4 regions of the Ureibacillus chungkukjangi genome follow, and region 1 is predicted to be linked to each of the others. Evidence: a T-box and tRNA genes for the amino acid it is inferred to sense, from the RefSeq annotation. Region 1 holds a T-box; the other regions hold tRNA genes.

Region 1 (3,167 bases):
ATTGCTGCGATTGCTCGTTTTAATCCAGCTGAAATTCCGGATTCTTGCGATGGGACGTTAATCGAGGAGCTAGAATTTGAAGGTAATAATGGTTATTTTGAATATGCTTTACCTTTGGAGGTAGATTTACCTCGCGATAAGGTTGCTTTTGAGTGCACACCACAGGTTTGTGTTAATGATGTTTCCTCTTTTGTTTATGATGGTTCAAATTGTACGTTTAAATGGGATGTCGATTGTCAATTTGACGAATCTGTAGAAGGTGGACTATTTCAATTTGACCAACAGGCTCCTATTGATCTTCAACAAGTTCCATTACCAGAAAAGCCAGTAATTCAAGAGGTTGCACCAATCACTGAAGTAATACCGGAGCCTCCAGTGTTTGAACAGCCTGAAGTGCCTTTAATTGAAGTTGCGCCTTCCTATGAAGATTTTCTACCTAAAGAACAATCACCGATTACGGAAGAAATTCGCTTTGGTGGAGCTGATGGAATTTTCCCTGAAGAAGCATCAGTAGCTGATGGACAACCACCAGCTGGAGCGATTGACAATATTGAAGTGCCAAAGGCTGATGAAAGTCCGAGCTTGAAGGTTAAGCCAAGTGTTGAAGTAAGTGATGGTTCGGTTATAGAAGATATTGATAAGAAAAAAATTGAAGAACCACAAGCAGAGAATGATGAAAAGGAAAAGGTTGTAGAGGCTAAAAACCAATATTTCCCGACAGATGCGGATGATTTTTATAATGACCTTTCAGAGTCATATACTTTACTAAATGTTTCTAATAAAGCTTATCGTGAATAACTATCTGAACTCAAAAACAATGCTTGTTTTTAAAAAAATTTCTTCCTTTTATTAAAATTGTTGTCACTTGAAAACTGTTGGTGGTATATTATACATTAAGAACAGTCATACTTCGTTTATAAGAACCCTATATAGGGAGACATAAGGGAAGTACAAGTGAATAATGTGAGATGCGTTGAAAAGGAAGAGTAAAATGTTCTTGCTTGCTATAGAGAGGAAACGGTAGCTGAAAAGTTTCTGCTAGCAATCATTTGAAGGTAGCCTTGGAGCAGCTTTTGTGAAATAGTAGTAGCAAAATGCCGGGTAAAACCCGTTAGCTAATTGAGAGCCGAGCCTGGTGGAAAATCGTTTTTAATCTATATGAATGAAACTAACTCGGAACTAAAGGTGGTACCGCGAATTCAAAACTCCTTCGTCCTTTTATTAGGGCGAAAGGAGTTTTTTTATTTGGTAAGAAATTTCCCCTAAAAATGAGCTGTTATTACATTAATAAAATTTATAAGGAGGAGTCAATATGACAGAACAACAAAACTTATCGATGCCAACAAAATATGATCCACAAAGTATTGAAACTGGACGTTATGAATGGTGGTTACAAGGCAAATTTTTCGAAGCACAACCAGAAAGCGGGAAGCAGCCATATTCCATCGTAATTCCGCCTCCAAACGTTACAGGTAAATTACACTTAGGCCATGCTTGGGATACGACTTTACAAGATATCTTAATTCGCATGAAGCGCATGCAGGGGTATGACGCTCTTTGGTTACCAGGTATGGACCATGCCGGGATTGCTACACAAGCAAAGGTAGAAGAAAAACTACGAGCAGATGGTATTACGAGATATGATCTTGGCCGTGAAAAATTCCTTGAAAAAACATGGGAATGGAAGGAAGAGTATGCAAGCCATATCCGTTCACAATGGGCAAAGCTTGGTTTAGCATTAGACTATTCACGTGAGCGCTTTACTTTAGACGAGGGCTTATCTGATGCGGTTAAGGAAGTATTCGTTAAATTATATGAAAAAGCTTTAATTTACCGTGGAGAACGCATTATTAACTGGGATCCAGCAGCAAAAACAGCGTTGTCTGACATTGAAGTAATTCATAAAGAAGTAGAAGGTGCCTTCTATCATATGGAATATCCATTAGCAGATGGTTCTGGTAAATTACGTGTAGCAACAACTCGCCCTGAGACAATGTTAGGGGATTCTGGCGTAGCTGTACACCCAGAAGACGAACGCTATAAGCATTTAATCGGCAAAACAGTAATTCTTCCAATCGTTGGTCGTGAAATTCCAATTGTTGCTGATACTTATGTTGATATGGAATTTGGAACTGGCGTTGTGAAAATGACACCAGCACATGATCCGAACGACTTTGAGGTTGGTAACCGCCATAATCTAGAACGTATTCTTGTTATGAACGAAGACGGAACGATGAATGAGCTTGCTGGTAAATACTCAGGCATGGACCGCTTCGAATGTCGTAAACAAATTGTTGCCGATTTACAGGAAGCAGGCGTTTTAGTTGAGATTGAGCCTCATGTTCACCAAGTTGGTCACTCAGAGCGTTCTGGCGCTGTAGTAGAGCCATATCTTTCAGCCCAATGGTTTGTTAAAATGGGACCACTTGCAGAAGAAGCGTTAAATATGCAAAAACAAGAAGACGAAAAAGTAAACTTCGTACCAAATCGTTTCGAAAATACGTATAACCGTTGGATGGAAAATATCCATGACTGGTGTATTTCTCGCCAGCTATGGTGGGGTCACCAAATTCCGGCTTGGTATCATAACGAAACTGGTGAAATCTATGTAGGGAAAGACGCACCAACAGACGTAAGCAATTGGACACAAGATGAAGACGTATTAGATACTTGGTTCTCTTCTGCATTATGGCCGTTTTCAACAATGGGCTGGCCTGATCTTGAAAATGAAGAATTCAAACGCTACTATCCAACAAGCACATTGGTAACAGGCTATGATATTATCTTCTTCTGGGTATCTCGCATGATTTTCCAAGGAAAAGAGTTCACAGGTGAACGTCCATTTAAAGATGTATTAATTCATGGTTTAGTACGTGATGGTGAAGGACGTAAAATGAGTAAATCTCTTGGGAATGGTGTTGACCCAATGGATGTAATCGACCAATATGGTGCAGATGCACTGCGCTACTTCTTAGCAACAGGCTCATCACCTGGTCAAGATTTACGTTATACAACTGAAAAAGTTGAATCTGTTTGGAACTTTGCCAACAAAATCTGGAATGCATCACGTTTTGCCCTTATGAACATGGAAGGTATGACTTATGAAGAAATCGATTTAACTGGTGATTTAAATGTTGCTGATAAATGGATTCTAACACGTTTAAATG
Region 2 (3,167 bases), 310 kb from region 1:
TTGAGTACGCCCAAGCAGTAAGGCGTGGAAGTAGGCAAATCCGCTTCCTGTAACGTTGAGCTGTGATGGGGAGCTCTTATGAGCGAAGTATCTGATTTCACGCTGCCAAGAAAAGCCTCTAGCGAGGCGGGAGGTGCCCGTACCGCAAACCGACACAGGTAGTCGAGGAGAGAATCCTAAGGTGTGCGAGAGAACTCTCGTTAAGGAACTCGGCAAAATGACCCCGTAACTTCGGGAGAAGGGGTGCTCTCAGCAATGAGAGCCGCAGTGAATAGGCCCAGGCGACTGTTTAGCAAAAACACAGGTCTCTGCAAAACCGTAAGGTGACGTATAGGGGCTGACGCCTGCCCGGTGCTGGAAGGTTAAGAGGAGGGGTTAGCGCAAGCGAAGCTCTGAATTGAAGCCCCAGTAAACGGCGGCCGTAACTATAACGGTCCTAAGGTAGCGAAATTCCTTGTCGGGTAAGTTCCGACCCGCACGAAAGGCGTAACGATCTGGGCACTGTCTCAACGAGAGACTCGGTGAAATTATAGTACCTGTGAAGATGCAGGTTACCCGCGACAGGACGGAAAGACCCCGTGGAGCTTTACTGTAGCCTGATATTGAATTTTGGTACAACTTGTACAGGATAGGTAGGAGCCAGAGAACTCGGAGCGCCAGCTTCGAGGGAGGCGTCGGTGGGATACTACCCTGGTTGTATTGAAATTCTAACCCATGCCCCTTAGCGGGGCAGGAGACAGTGTCAGGTGGACAGTTTGACTGGGGCGGTCGCCTCCTAAAAGGTAACGGAGGCGCCCAAAGGTTCCCTCAGAATGGTTGGAAATCATTCGTAGAGTGTAAAGGCACAAGGGAGCTTGACTGCGAGACCTACAAGTCGAGCAGGGTCGAAAGACGGGCTTAGTGATCCGGTGGTTCCGCATGGAAGGGCCATCGCTCAACGGATAAAAGCTACCCCGGGGATAACAGGCTTATCTCCCCCAAGAGTCCACATCGACGGGGAGGTTTGGCACCTCGATGTCGGCTCATCGCATCCTGGGGCTGTAGTCGGTCCCAAGGGTTGGGCTGTTCGCCCATTAAAGCGGTACGCGAGCTGGGTTCAGAACGTCGTGAGACAGTTCGGTCCCTATCCGTCGTGGGCGTAGGAAATTTGAGAGGAGCTGTCCTTAGTACGAGAGGACCGGGATGGACACACCGCTGGTGTACCAGTTGTCTTGCCAAAGGCATCGCTGGGTAGCTATGTGTGGACGGGATAAGTGCTGAAAGCATCTAAGCATGAAGCCCCCCTCAAGATGAGATTTCCCATTACGCAAGTAAGTAAGATCCCTCAAAGACGATGAGGTAGATAGGTTCGAGGTGGAAGTGTGGTGACACATGGAGCTGACGAATACTAATCGATCGAGGACTTAACCAAAATCTTGAATGCAATCAATGTCTTTATCCAGTTTTGAGAGAACAATGTTCTTTATTTATTATTACCCAGGAGGATTAGCTCAGCTGGGAGAGCACCTGCCTTACAAGCAGGGGGTCGGCGGTTCGAGCCCGTCATCCTCCACCATAAATGCCGGTGTAGCTCAGTTGGTAGAGCAACTGACTTGTAATCAGTAGGTCGAGGGTTCGACTCCTTTCGCCGGCACCATTTTTTAGAGCCATTAGCTCAGTGGTAGAGCATCTGACTTTTAATCAGAGGGTCGAAGGTTCAAGTCCTTCATGGCTCACCAGTTTTATTTATACTTAAATGCGGGTGTGGCGGAATTGGCAGACGCACTAGACTTAGGATCTAGCGCCGCAAGGCGTGGGGGTTCGACTCCCTTCACCCGCACCATTTAAGTTTTAAAGATTACAAGAATATTTATTATGCACATGCGGAAGTAGTTCAGTGGTAGAACACCACCTTGCCAAGGTGGGGGTCGCGAGTTCGAACCTCGTCTTCCGCTCCAAATGTGCCGGGGTGGCGGAACTGGCAGACGCACAGGACTTAAAATCCTGCGGTAGGTGACTACCGTACCGGTTCGATTCCGGTCCTCGGCACCATTATTATGCGCCCGTAGCTCAATTGGATAGAGCGTCTGACTACGGATCAGAAGGTTGTGGGTTCGACTCCTGCCGGGCGCGCCAATACAATACATACGAGAAGTAGCTCAGCTTGGTAGAGCACTTGGTTTGGGACCAAGGGGTCGCAGGTTCGAATCCTGTCTTCTCGACCATGCAACACTAATGAAAATTCCTTTTATGGGGCCTTAGCTCAGCTGGGAGAGCGCCTGCCTTGCACGCAGGAGGTCAGCGGTTCGATCCCGCTAGGCTCCACCAATTTTTTAAATATATATATCCTGGCGGCGTAGCTCAGCTGGCTAGAGCGTACGGTTCATACCCGTGAGGTCGGGGGTTCGATCCCCTCTGCCGCCATCTTGAAGGACCTTTAGCTCAGTTGGTTAGAGCAGACGGCTCATAACCGTCCGGTCGCAGGTTCGAGTCCTGCAAGGTCCACCATAGGAGATATAATATACGGAGGCATACCCAAGTCTGGCTGAAGGGATCGGTCTTGAAAACCGACAGGCGGGTTACACCGCGCGTGGGTTCGAATCCTACTGCCTCCGCCATTTTTTAAAATATAAATAATATTATCGCGGGGTGGAGCAGTGGTAGCTCGTCGGGCTCATAACCCGAAGGTCGCAGGTTCAAATCCTGTCCCCGCAACCAAATGGTCCCGTGGTGTAGCGGTTAACATGCCTGCCTGTCACGCAGGAGATCGCCGGTTCGATCCCGGTCGGGACCGCCATTTAAATCAAATTAGGTTAGATGGGTCAGTAGCTCAGTTGGTAGAGCATTAGATTGAAGCTCTAAGTGTCGGCGGTTCGATTCCGTCCTGACCCACCATTTTTTGCGGGTGTAGTTTAATGGTAAAACCTCAGCCTTCCAAGCTGATGTCGTGAGTTCGATTCTCATCACCCGCTCCAAGTATGGGCCTATAGCTCAGCTGGTTAGAGCGCACGCCTGATAAGCGTGAGGTCGATGGTTCGAGTCCATTTAGGCCCACCATACAAGAATATTCCGAAGTAGCTCAGTGGTAGAGCAACCGGCTGTTAACCGGTTGGTCGTAGGTTCGAGTCCTACCTTCGGAGCCATATGGGGAAGTACTCAAGTGGCTGAAGAGGCGCCCCTGCTAAGGG
Region 3 (3,167 bases), 1.7 Mb from region 1:
AAGGCTCGTCCGCTCAGGGTTAGTCGGGACCTAAGTCGAGGCCGATAGGCGTAGACGATGGACAACAGGTTGATATTCCTGTACCACCTCCCCGCCGTTTGAGTAATGGGGGGACGCAGTAGGATAAGATAAGCGTACCGTTGGTTGAGTACGCCCAAGCAGTAAGGCGTGGAAGTAGGCAAATCCGCTTCCTGTAACGTTGAGCTGTGATGGGGAGCTCTTATGAGCGAAGTATCTGATTTCACGCTGCCAAGAAAAGCCTCTAGCGAGGCGGGAGGTGCCCGTACCGCAAACCGACACAGGTAGTCGAGGAGAGAATCCTAAGGTGTGCGAGAGAACTCTCGTTAAGGAACTCGGCAAAATGACCCCGTAACTTCGGGAGAAGGGGTGCTCTCAGCAATGAGAGCCGCAGTGAATAGGCCCAGGCGACTGTTTAGCAAAAACACAGGTCTCTGCAAAACCGTAAGGTGACGTATAGGGGCTGACGCCTGCCCGGTGCTGGAAGGTTAAGAGGAGGGGTTAGCGCAAGCGAAGCTCTGAATTGAAGCCCCAGTAAACGGCGGCCGTAACTATAACGGTCCTAAGGTAGCGAAATTCCTTGTCGGGTAAGTTCCGACCCGCACGAAAGGCGTAACGATCTGGGCACTGTCTCAACGAGAGACTCGGTGAAATTATAGTACCTGTGAAGATGCAGGTTACCCGCGACAGGACGGAAAGACCCCGTGGAGCTTTACTGTAGCCTGATATTGAATTTTGGTACAACTTGTACAGGATAGGTAGGAGCCAGAGAACTCGGAGCGCCAGCTTCGAGGGAGGCGTCGGTGGGATACTACCCTGGTTGTATTGAAATTCTAACCCATGCCCCTTAGCGGGGCAGGAGACAGTGTCAGGTGGACAGTTTGACTGGGGCGGTCGCCTCCTAAAAGGTAACGGAGGCGCCCAAAGGTTCCCTCAGAATGGTTGGAAATCATTCGTAGAGTGTAAAGGCACAAGGGAGCTTGACTGCGAGACCTACAAGTCGAGCAGGGTCGAAAGACGGGCTTAGTGATCCGGTGGTTCCGCATGGAAGGGCCATCGCTCAACGGATAAAAGCTACCCCGGGGATAACAGGCTTATCTCCCCCAAGAGTCCACATCGACGGGGAGGTTTGGCACCTCGATGTCGGCTCATCGCATCCTGGGGCTGTAGTCGGTCCCAAGGGTTGGGCTGTTCGCCCATTAAAGCGGTACGCGAGCTGGGTTCAGAACGTCGTGAGACAGTTCGGTCCCTATCCGTCGTGGGCGTAGGAAATTTGAGAGGAGCTGTCCTTAGTACGAGAGGACCGGGATGGACACACCGCTGGTGTACCAGTTGTCTTGCCAAAGGCATCGCTGGGTAGCTATGTGTGGACGGGATAAGTGCTGAAAGCATCTAAGCATGAAGCCCCCCTCAAGATGAGATTTCCCATTACGCAAGTAAGTAAGATCCCTCAAAGACGATGAGGTAGATAGGTTCGAGGTGGAAGTGTGGTGACACATGGAGCTGACGAATACTAATCGATCGAGGACTTAACCAAATCTTGAATGCAATCAATGTCTTTATCCAGTTTTGAGAGAACAAGTTTCTTTTCAACTAAATAAGTGAAGTGATGATGGCAAAGAGGTCACACCCGTTCCCATACCGAACACGGAAGTTAAGCTCTTTAGCGCCGATGGTAGTTGGGGGCTTCCCCCTGTGAGAGTAGGACGTCGCTTCGCTTGTTTCTTAATGTGGAGGATTAGCTCAGCTGGGAGAGCACCTGCCTTACAAGCAGGGGGTCGGCGGTTCGAGCCCGTCATCCTCCACCATAAATATGCCGGTGTAGCTCAGTTGGTAGAGCAACTGACTTGTAATCAGTAGGTCGAGGGTTCGACTCCTTTCGCCGGCATCGTTTAAATGGAGGGGTAGCGAAGTGGCTAAACGCGGCGGACTGTAAATCCGCTCCTTCGGGTTCGGCGGTTCGAATCCGTCCCCCTCCACCATTTGCAAGAGCCATTAGCTCAGTGGTAGAGCATCTGACTTTTAATCAGAGGGTCGAAGGTTCAAGTCCTTCATGGCTCACCAGTTTTTTATTAAACTATGAAATTAAATACTTAATATATATGCACATGCGGAAGTAGTTCAGTGGTAGAACACCACCTTGCCAAGGTGGGGGTCGCGAGTTCGAACCTCGTCTTCCGCTCCAAATGTGCCGGGGTGGCGGAACTGGCAGACGCACAGGACTTAAAATCCTGCGGTAGGTGACTACCGTACCGGTTCGATTCCGGTCCTCGGCACCATTTCATATATGCGCCCGTAGCTCAATTGGATAGAGCGTCTGACTACGGATCAGAAGGTTGTGGGTTCGACTCCTGCCGGGCGCGCCATATAACGAGAAGTAGCTCAGCTTGGTAGAGCACTTGGTTTGGGACCAAGGGGTCGCAGGTTCGAATCCTGTCTTCTCGACCATTAACTTTAACTTTATTAATGGGGCCTTAGCTCAGCTGGGAGAGCGCCTGCCTTGCACGCAGGAGGTCAGCGGTTCGATCCCGCTAGGCTCCACCAAAACTTATAATTTTTCAATGGCGGCGTAGCTCAGCTGGCTAGAGCGTACGGTTCATACCCGTGAGGTCGGGGGTTCGATCCCCTCTGCCGCCACCATATAAACTCGGAGGCATACCCAAGTCTGGCTGAAGGGATCGGTCTTGAAAACCGACAGGCGGGTTACACCGCGCGTGGGTTCGAATCCTACTGCCTCCGCCATTTTTATTCTAATACATATTCAATCAATTATATTTTCGCGGGGTGGAGCAGTGGTAGCTCGTCGGGCTCATAACCCGAAGGTCGCAGGTTCAAATCCTGTCCCCGCAACCAAATGGTCCCGTGGTGTAGCGGTTAACATGCCTGCCTGTCACGCAGGAGATCGCCGGTTCGATCCCGGTCGGGACCGCCATTTTTTTATGAAATTTAAGTTGAACGGGTCAGTAGCTCAGTTGGTAGAGCATTAGATTGAAGCTCTAAGTGTCGGCGGTTCGATTCCGTCCTGACCCACCATTTTTTGCGGGTGTAGTTTAATGGTAAAACCTCAGCCTTCCAAGCTGATGTCGTGAGTTCGATTCTCATCACCCGCTCCAATTGGGGCCTATAGCTCAGCTGGTTAGAGCGCACGC
Region 4 (3,167 bases), 710 kb from region 1:
GGCGGTCGCCTCCTAAAAGGTAACGGAGGCGCCCAAAGGTTCCCTCAGAATGGTTGGAAATCATTCGTAGAGTGTAAAGGCACAAGGGAGCTTGACTGCGAGACCTACAAGTCGAGCAGGGTCGAAAGACGGGCTTAGTGATCCGGTGGTTCCGCATGGAAGGGCCATCGCTCAACGGATAAAAGCTACCCCGGGGATAACAGGCTTATCTCCCCCAAGAGTCCACATCGACGGGGAGGTTTGGCACCTCGATGTCGGCTCATCGCATCCTGGGGCTGTAGTCGGTCCCAAGGGTTGGGCTGTTCGCCCATTAAAGCGGTACGCGAGCTGGGTTCAGAACGTCGTGAGACAGTTCGGTCCCTATCCGTCGTGGGCGTAGGAAATTTGAGAGGAGCTGTCCTTAGTACGAGAGGACCGGGATGGACACACCGCTGGTGTACCAGTTGTCTTGCCAAAGGCATCGCTGGGTAGCTATGTGTGGACGGGATAAGTGCTGAAAGCATCTAAGCATGAAGCCCCCCTCAAGATGAGATTTCCCATTACGCAAGTAAGTAAGATCCCTCAAAGACGATGAGGTAGATAGGTTCGAGGTGGAAGTGTGGTGACACATGGAGCTGACGAATACTAATCGATCGAGGACTTAACCAAATCTTGAATGCATTTAATGTCTAGTTTATCCAGTTTTGAAAGAATAAGGAAATCGAAGGAAAAATACTAAAAATAGTATTGACTTTACTTTCGAAATGAGTTATAATAAATCTTGTCTTTCGTTTTAAGTCTAGTGATGATGGCAAAGAGGTCACACCCGTTCCCATACCGAACACGGAAGTTAAGCTCTTTAGCGCCGATGGTAGTTGGGGGCTTCCCCCTGTGAGAGTAGGACGTCGCTAGGCTTAAATAAAAAATATTCCGAAGTAGCTCAGTGGTAGAGCAACCGGCTGTTAACCGGTTGGTCGTAGGTTCGAGTCCTACCTTCGGAGCCATGCTTCTTGGAGAGTTGTCCGAGCGGCCGAAGGAGCACGATTGGAAATCGTGTAGGCGGTTAACACTGTCTCAAGGGTTCAAATCCCTTACTCTCCGCCAGACAATTATTTTATTGGCCCGTTGGTCAAGTGGTTAAGACACCGCCCTTTCACGGCGGTAACACGGGTTCGAATCCCGTACGGGTCACCATTTGAATTTTAAATATCCAGTTGGAGGATTAGCTCAGCTGGGAGAGCACCTGCCTTACAAGCAGGGGGTCGGCGGTTCGAGCCCGTCATCCTCCACCATATTAAATTATGGTACATTAGAAAAAGAATTTTATTATCGCGGGGTGGAGCAGTGGTAGCTCGTCGGGCTCATAACCCGAAGGTCGCAGGTTCAAATCCTGTCCCCGCAACCAAATGGTCCCGTGGTGTAGCGGTTAACATGCCTGCCTGTCACGCAGGAGATCGCCGGTTCGATCCCGGTCGGGACCGCCATTTTTATGAAAAGTAATTTATATGGGTCAGTAGCTCAGTTGGTAGAGCATTAGATTGAAGCTCTAAGTGTCGGCGGTTCGATTCCGTCCTGACCCACCATATAGATAAATGCCGGTGTAGCTCAGTTGGTAGAGCAACTGACTTGTAATCAGTAGGTCGAGGGTTCGACTCCTTTCGCCGGCACCATTTATCTGGAGGGGTAGCGAAGTGGCTAAACGCGGCGGACTGTAAATCCGCTCCTTAGGGTTCGGCGGTTCGAATCCGTCCCCCTCCACCATTCCTTTTATAGGGGCATAGTTTAAAGGTAGAACTACGGTCTCCAAAACCGTCAGTGTGGGTTCGATTCCTACTGCCCCTGCCAATTTTTAAATGAATATAGTGATTATGGCGGTTGTGGCGAAGTGGTTAACGCACCTGATTGTGGTTCAGGCATTCGTGGGTTCGATTCCCATCAGTCGCCCCATTTTTTAGAATAAATTCAATATAAAAACATATAATATATTATTATGGCGGTTGTGGCGAAGTGGTTAACGCACCTGATTGTGGTTCAGGCATTCGTGGGTTCGATTCCCATCAGTCGCCCCATTTTAATTTTAAACCAAAAATTACATTCTTCTTAATATTTTTGGGGTATAGCCAAGCGGTAAGGCAACGGATTTTGATTCCGTCATGCCCAGGTTCGAATCCTGGTACCCCAGCCATTTTGCGGAAGTAGTTCAGCGGTAGAACACCACCTTGCCAAGGTGGGGGTCGCGGGTTCGAACCCCGTCTTCCGCTCCAAAAATATAATGGCGGCATAGCCAAGTGGTAAGGCACAGGTCTGCAACACCTTTATCACCGGTTCAAATCCGGTTGCCGCCTCCAAAAAATTCTTGATCGGGATAACCGATTTTTTTTATATTTTAATATGCCGAAGTGGTGGAATGGCAGACACGCCGCACTCAAAATGCGGTGCCGCGAGGCGTGTGGGTTCGAGTCCCACCTTCGGTATCCTAAATAGTCTTTTATAAAGGATTGTGAGCTCAGTTTAAACTGGGCACGCAATCCTTTTTTATAACGGATAAGCAAGCTTTCTTATCCGTAACTGTACAATTAAGCTAATCACTAATGTGCTGCAATACATCAAGGGAATATCTTCTTTTTAATAATTAAGAGGGGATGGCTACTCCTTGAAAGGGAGGACATGCAAATGTGGAATAAGAAATATATAACTAAACTAGACTTAACTGAATATCTAGGAATAAATGAAGAACAGTTAAATATAATAATTTCGAAAATGCAACAAAGGGTATCGGTATTTGCTCCTTCAGAAAGCAGCAGTAATAAACTTAAAAAACATGAGGCAGCTACGATAGAATTTGTACATATACGGATGAAAGAATACACGCAGGACATAGCGTGTGATTTGGCGGTTGAAGTGTTTTATCATCGGAGAATAACGAGAGTAAAAAACTATGAATATATATTTTAGGCAGGAACATTTGATTTAGATGCTGAATTAAAAATTTGGATATCCGGCAGTGAGTTACCGATTGAGAAGACGTTCAATAAAACGGGTAATGTATATGATGTTCAACGTGTATTGGCAGAGAATATTTCGAAGTAATAAGCATTACAATCAATTATGATGGAAGATGTAATTTTTATTATTACTTCAAAAATCCGTTATATTAGGTAGAATACGATAGTTAAAATAAAACAGTG

Evidence for each region. The T-box of region 1 lies ahead of LG296_RS12600 (valine--tRNA ligase). A T-box ahead of a tRNA ligase gene usually reads a tRNA of that ligase, here a tRNA-Val.
Region 2: it encodes a tRNA-Val, which carries the amino acid that the T-box ahead of LG296_RS12600 (valine--tRNA ligase) is inferred to sense. The anticodon was not compared.
Region 3: it encodes a tRNA-Val, which carries the amino acid that the T-box ahead of LG296_RS12600 (valine--tRNA ligase) is inferred to sense. The anticodon was not compared.
Region 4: it encodes a tRNA-Val, which carries the amino acid that the T-box ahead of LG296_RS12600 (valine--tRNA ligase) is inferred to sense. The anticodon was not compared.

Annotation. Positions count from the first base shown of each region.
Region 1 covers NZ_CP085009.1:2,533,062-2,536,228, reverse strand. Annotated here, with positions in the region: gene LG296_RS12605 (hypothetical protein) at 1-798, shown strand, start outside; T-box leader at 965-1,221, shown strand; gene LG296_RS12600 (valine--tRNA ligase) at 1,313-3,167, shown strand, end outside.
Region 2 covers NZ_CP085009.1:2,839,223-2,842,389, reverse strand. Annotated here, with positions in the region: rRNA gene LG296_RS14165 (23S ribosomal RNA) at 1-1,411, shown strand, start outside; tRNA gene LG296_RS14160 (tRNA-Val) at 1,480-1,555, shown strand; tRNA gene LG296_RS14155 (tRNA-Thr) at 1,561-1,636, shown strand; tRNA gene LG296_RS14150 (tRNA-Lys) at 1,644-1,718, shown strand; tRNA gene LG296_RS14145 (tRNA-Leu) at 1,738-1,822, shown strand; tRNA gene LG296_RS14140 (tRNA-Gly) at 1,863-1,937, shown strand; tRNA gene LG296_RS14135 (tRNA-Leu) at 1,943-2,031, shown strand; tRNA gene LG296_RS14130 (tRNA-Arg) at 2,039-2,115, shown strand; tRNA gene LG296_RS14125 (tRNA-Pro) at 2,128-2,204, shown strand; tRNA gene LG296_RS14120 (tRNA-Ala) at 2,232-2,307, shown strand; tRNA gene LG296_RS14115 (tRNA-Met) at 2,330-2,403, shown strand; tRNA gene LG296_RS14110 (tRNA-Ile) at 2,411-2,487, shown strand; tRNA gene LG296_RS14105 (tRNA-Ser) at 2,505-2,597, shown strand; tRNA gene LG296_RS14100 (tRNA-Met) at 2,623-2,697, shown strand; tRNA gene LG296_RS14095 (tRNA-Asp) at 2,701-2,776, shown strand; tRNA gene LG296_RS14090 (tRNA-Phe) at 2,799-2,874, shown strand; tRNA gene LG296_RS14085 (tRNA-Gly) at 2,881-2,954, shown strand; tRNA gene LG296_RS14080 (tRNA-Ile) at 2,960-3,036, shown strand; tRNA gene LG296_RS14075 (tRNA-Asn) at 3,048-3,122, shown strand; tRNA gene LG296_RS14070 (tRNA-Ser) at 3,126-3,167, shown strand, end outside.
Region 3 covers NZ_CP085009.1:266,191-269,357, forward strand. Annotated here, with positions in the region: rRNA gene LG296_RS01210 (23S ribosomal RNA) at 1-1,555, shown strand, start outside; rRNA gene rrf (5S ribosomal RNA) at 1,621-1,736, shown strand; tRNA gene LG296_RS01220 (tRNA-Val) at 1,751-1,826, shown strand; tRNA gene LG296_RS01225 (tRNA-Thr) at 1,834-1,906, shown strand; tRNA gene LG296_RS01230 (tRNA-Tyr) at 1,917-2,000, shown strand; tRNA gene LG296_RS01235 (tRNA-Lys) at 2,008-2,082, shown strand; tRNA gene LG296_RS01240 (tRNA-Gly) at 2,129-2,203, shown strand; tRNA gene LG296_RS01245 (tRNA-Leu) at 2,209-2,297, shown strand; tRNA gene LG296_RS01250 (tRNA-Arg) at 2,308-2,384, shown strand; tRNA gene LG296_RS01255 (tRNA-Pro) at 2,390-2,466, shown strand; tRNA gene LG296_RS01260 (tRNA-Ala) at 2,487-2,562, shown strand; tRNA gene LG296_RS01265 (tRNA-Met) at 2,582-2,658, shown strand; tRNA gene LG296_RS01270 (tRNA-Ser) at 2,668-2,760, shown strand; tRNA gene LG296_RS01275 (tRNA-Met) at 2,797-2,871, shown strand; tRNA gene LG296_RS01280 (tRNA-Asp) at 2,875-2,950, shown strand; tRNA gene LG296_RS01285 (tRNA-Phe) at 2,976-3,051, shown strand; tRNA gene LG296_RS01290 (tRNA-Gly) at 3,058-3,131, shown strand; tRNA gene LG296_RS01295 (tRNA-Ile) at 3,136-3,167, shown strand, end outside.
Region 4 covers NZ_CP085009.1:3,245,734-3,248,900, reverse strand. Annotated here, with positions in the region: rRNA gene LG296_RS16170 (23S ribosomal RNA) at 1-648, shown strand, start outside; rRNA gene rrf (5S ribosomal RNA) at 778-893, shown strand; tRNA gene LG296_RS16160 (tRNA-Asn) at 909-983, shown strand; tRNA gene LG296_RS16155 (tRNA-Ser) at 992-1,083, shown strand; tRNA gene LG296_RS16150 (tRNA-Glu) at 1,099-1,173, shown strand; tRNA gene LG296_RS16145 (tRNA-Val) at 1,196-1,271, shown strand; tRNA gene LG296_RS16140 (tRNA-Met) at 1,310-1,384, shown strand; tRNA gene LG296_RS16135 (tRNA-Asp) at 1,388-1,463, shown strand; tRNA gene LG296_RS16130 (tRNA-Phe) at 1,487-1,562, shown strand; tRNA gene LG296_RS16125 (tRNA-Thr) at 1,574-1,649, shown strand; tRNA gene LG296_RS16120 (tRNA-Tyr) at 1,657-1,740, shown strand; tRNA gene LG296_RS16115 (tRNA-Trp) at 1,751-1,824, shown strand; tRNA gene LG296_RS16110 (tRNA-His) at 1,851-1,926, shown strand; tRNA gene LG296_RS16105 (tRNA-His) at 1,973-2,048, shown strand; tRNA gene LG296_RS16100 (tRNA-Gln) at 2,090-2,164, shown strand; tRNA gene LG296_RS16095 (tRNA-Gly) at 2,169-2,243, shown strand; tRNA gene LG296_RS16090 (tRNA-Cys) at 2,254-2,327, shown strand; tRNA gene LG296_RS16085 (tRNA-Leu) at 2,373-2,453, shown strand; gene LG296_RS16080 (hypothetical protein) at 2,653-2,934, shown strand; partial or broken gene LG296_RS16075 (PH domain-containing protein) at 2,935-3,069, shown strand.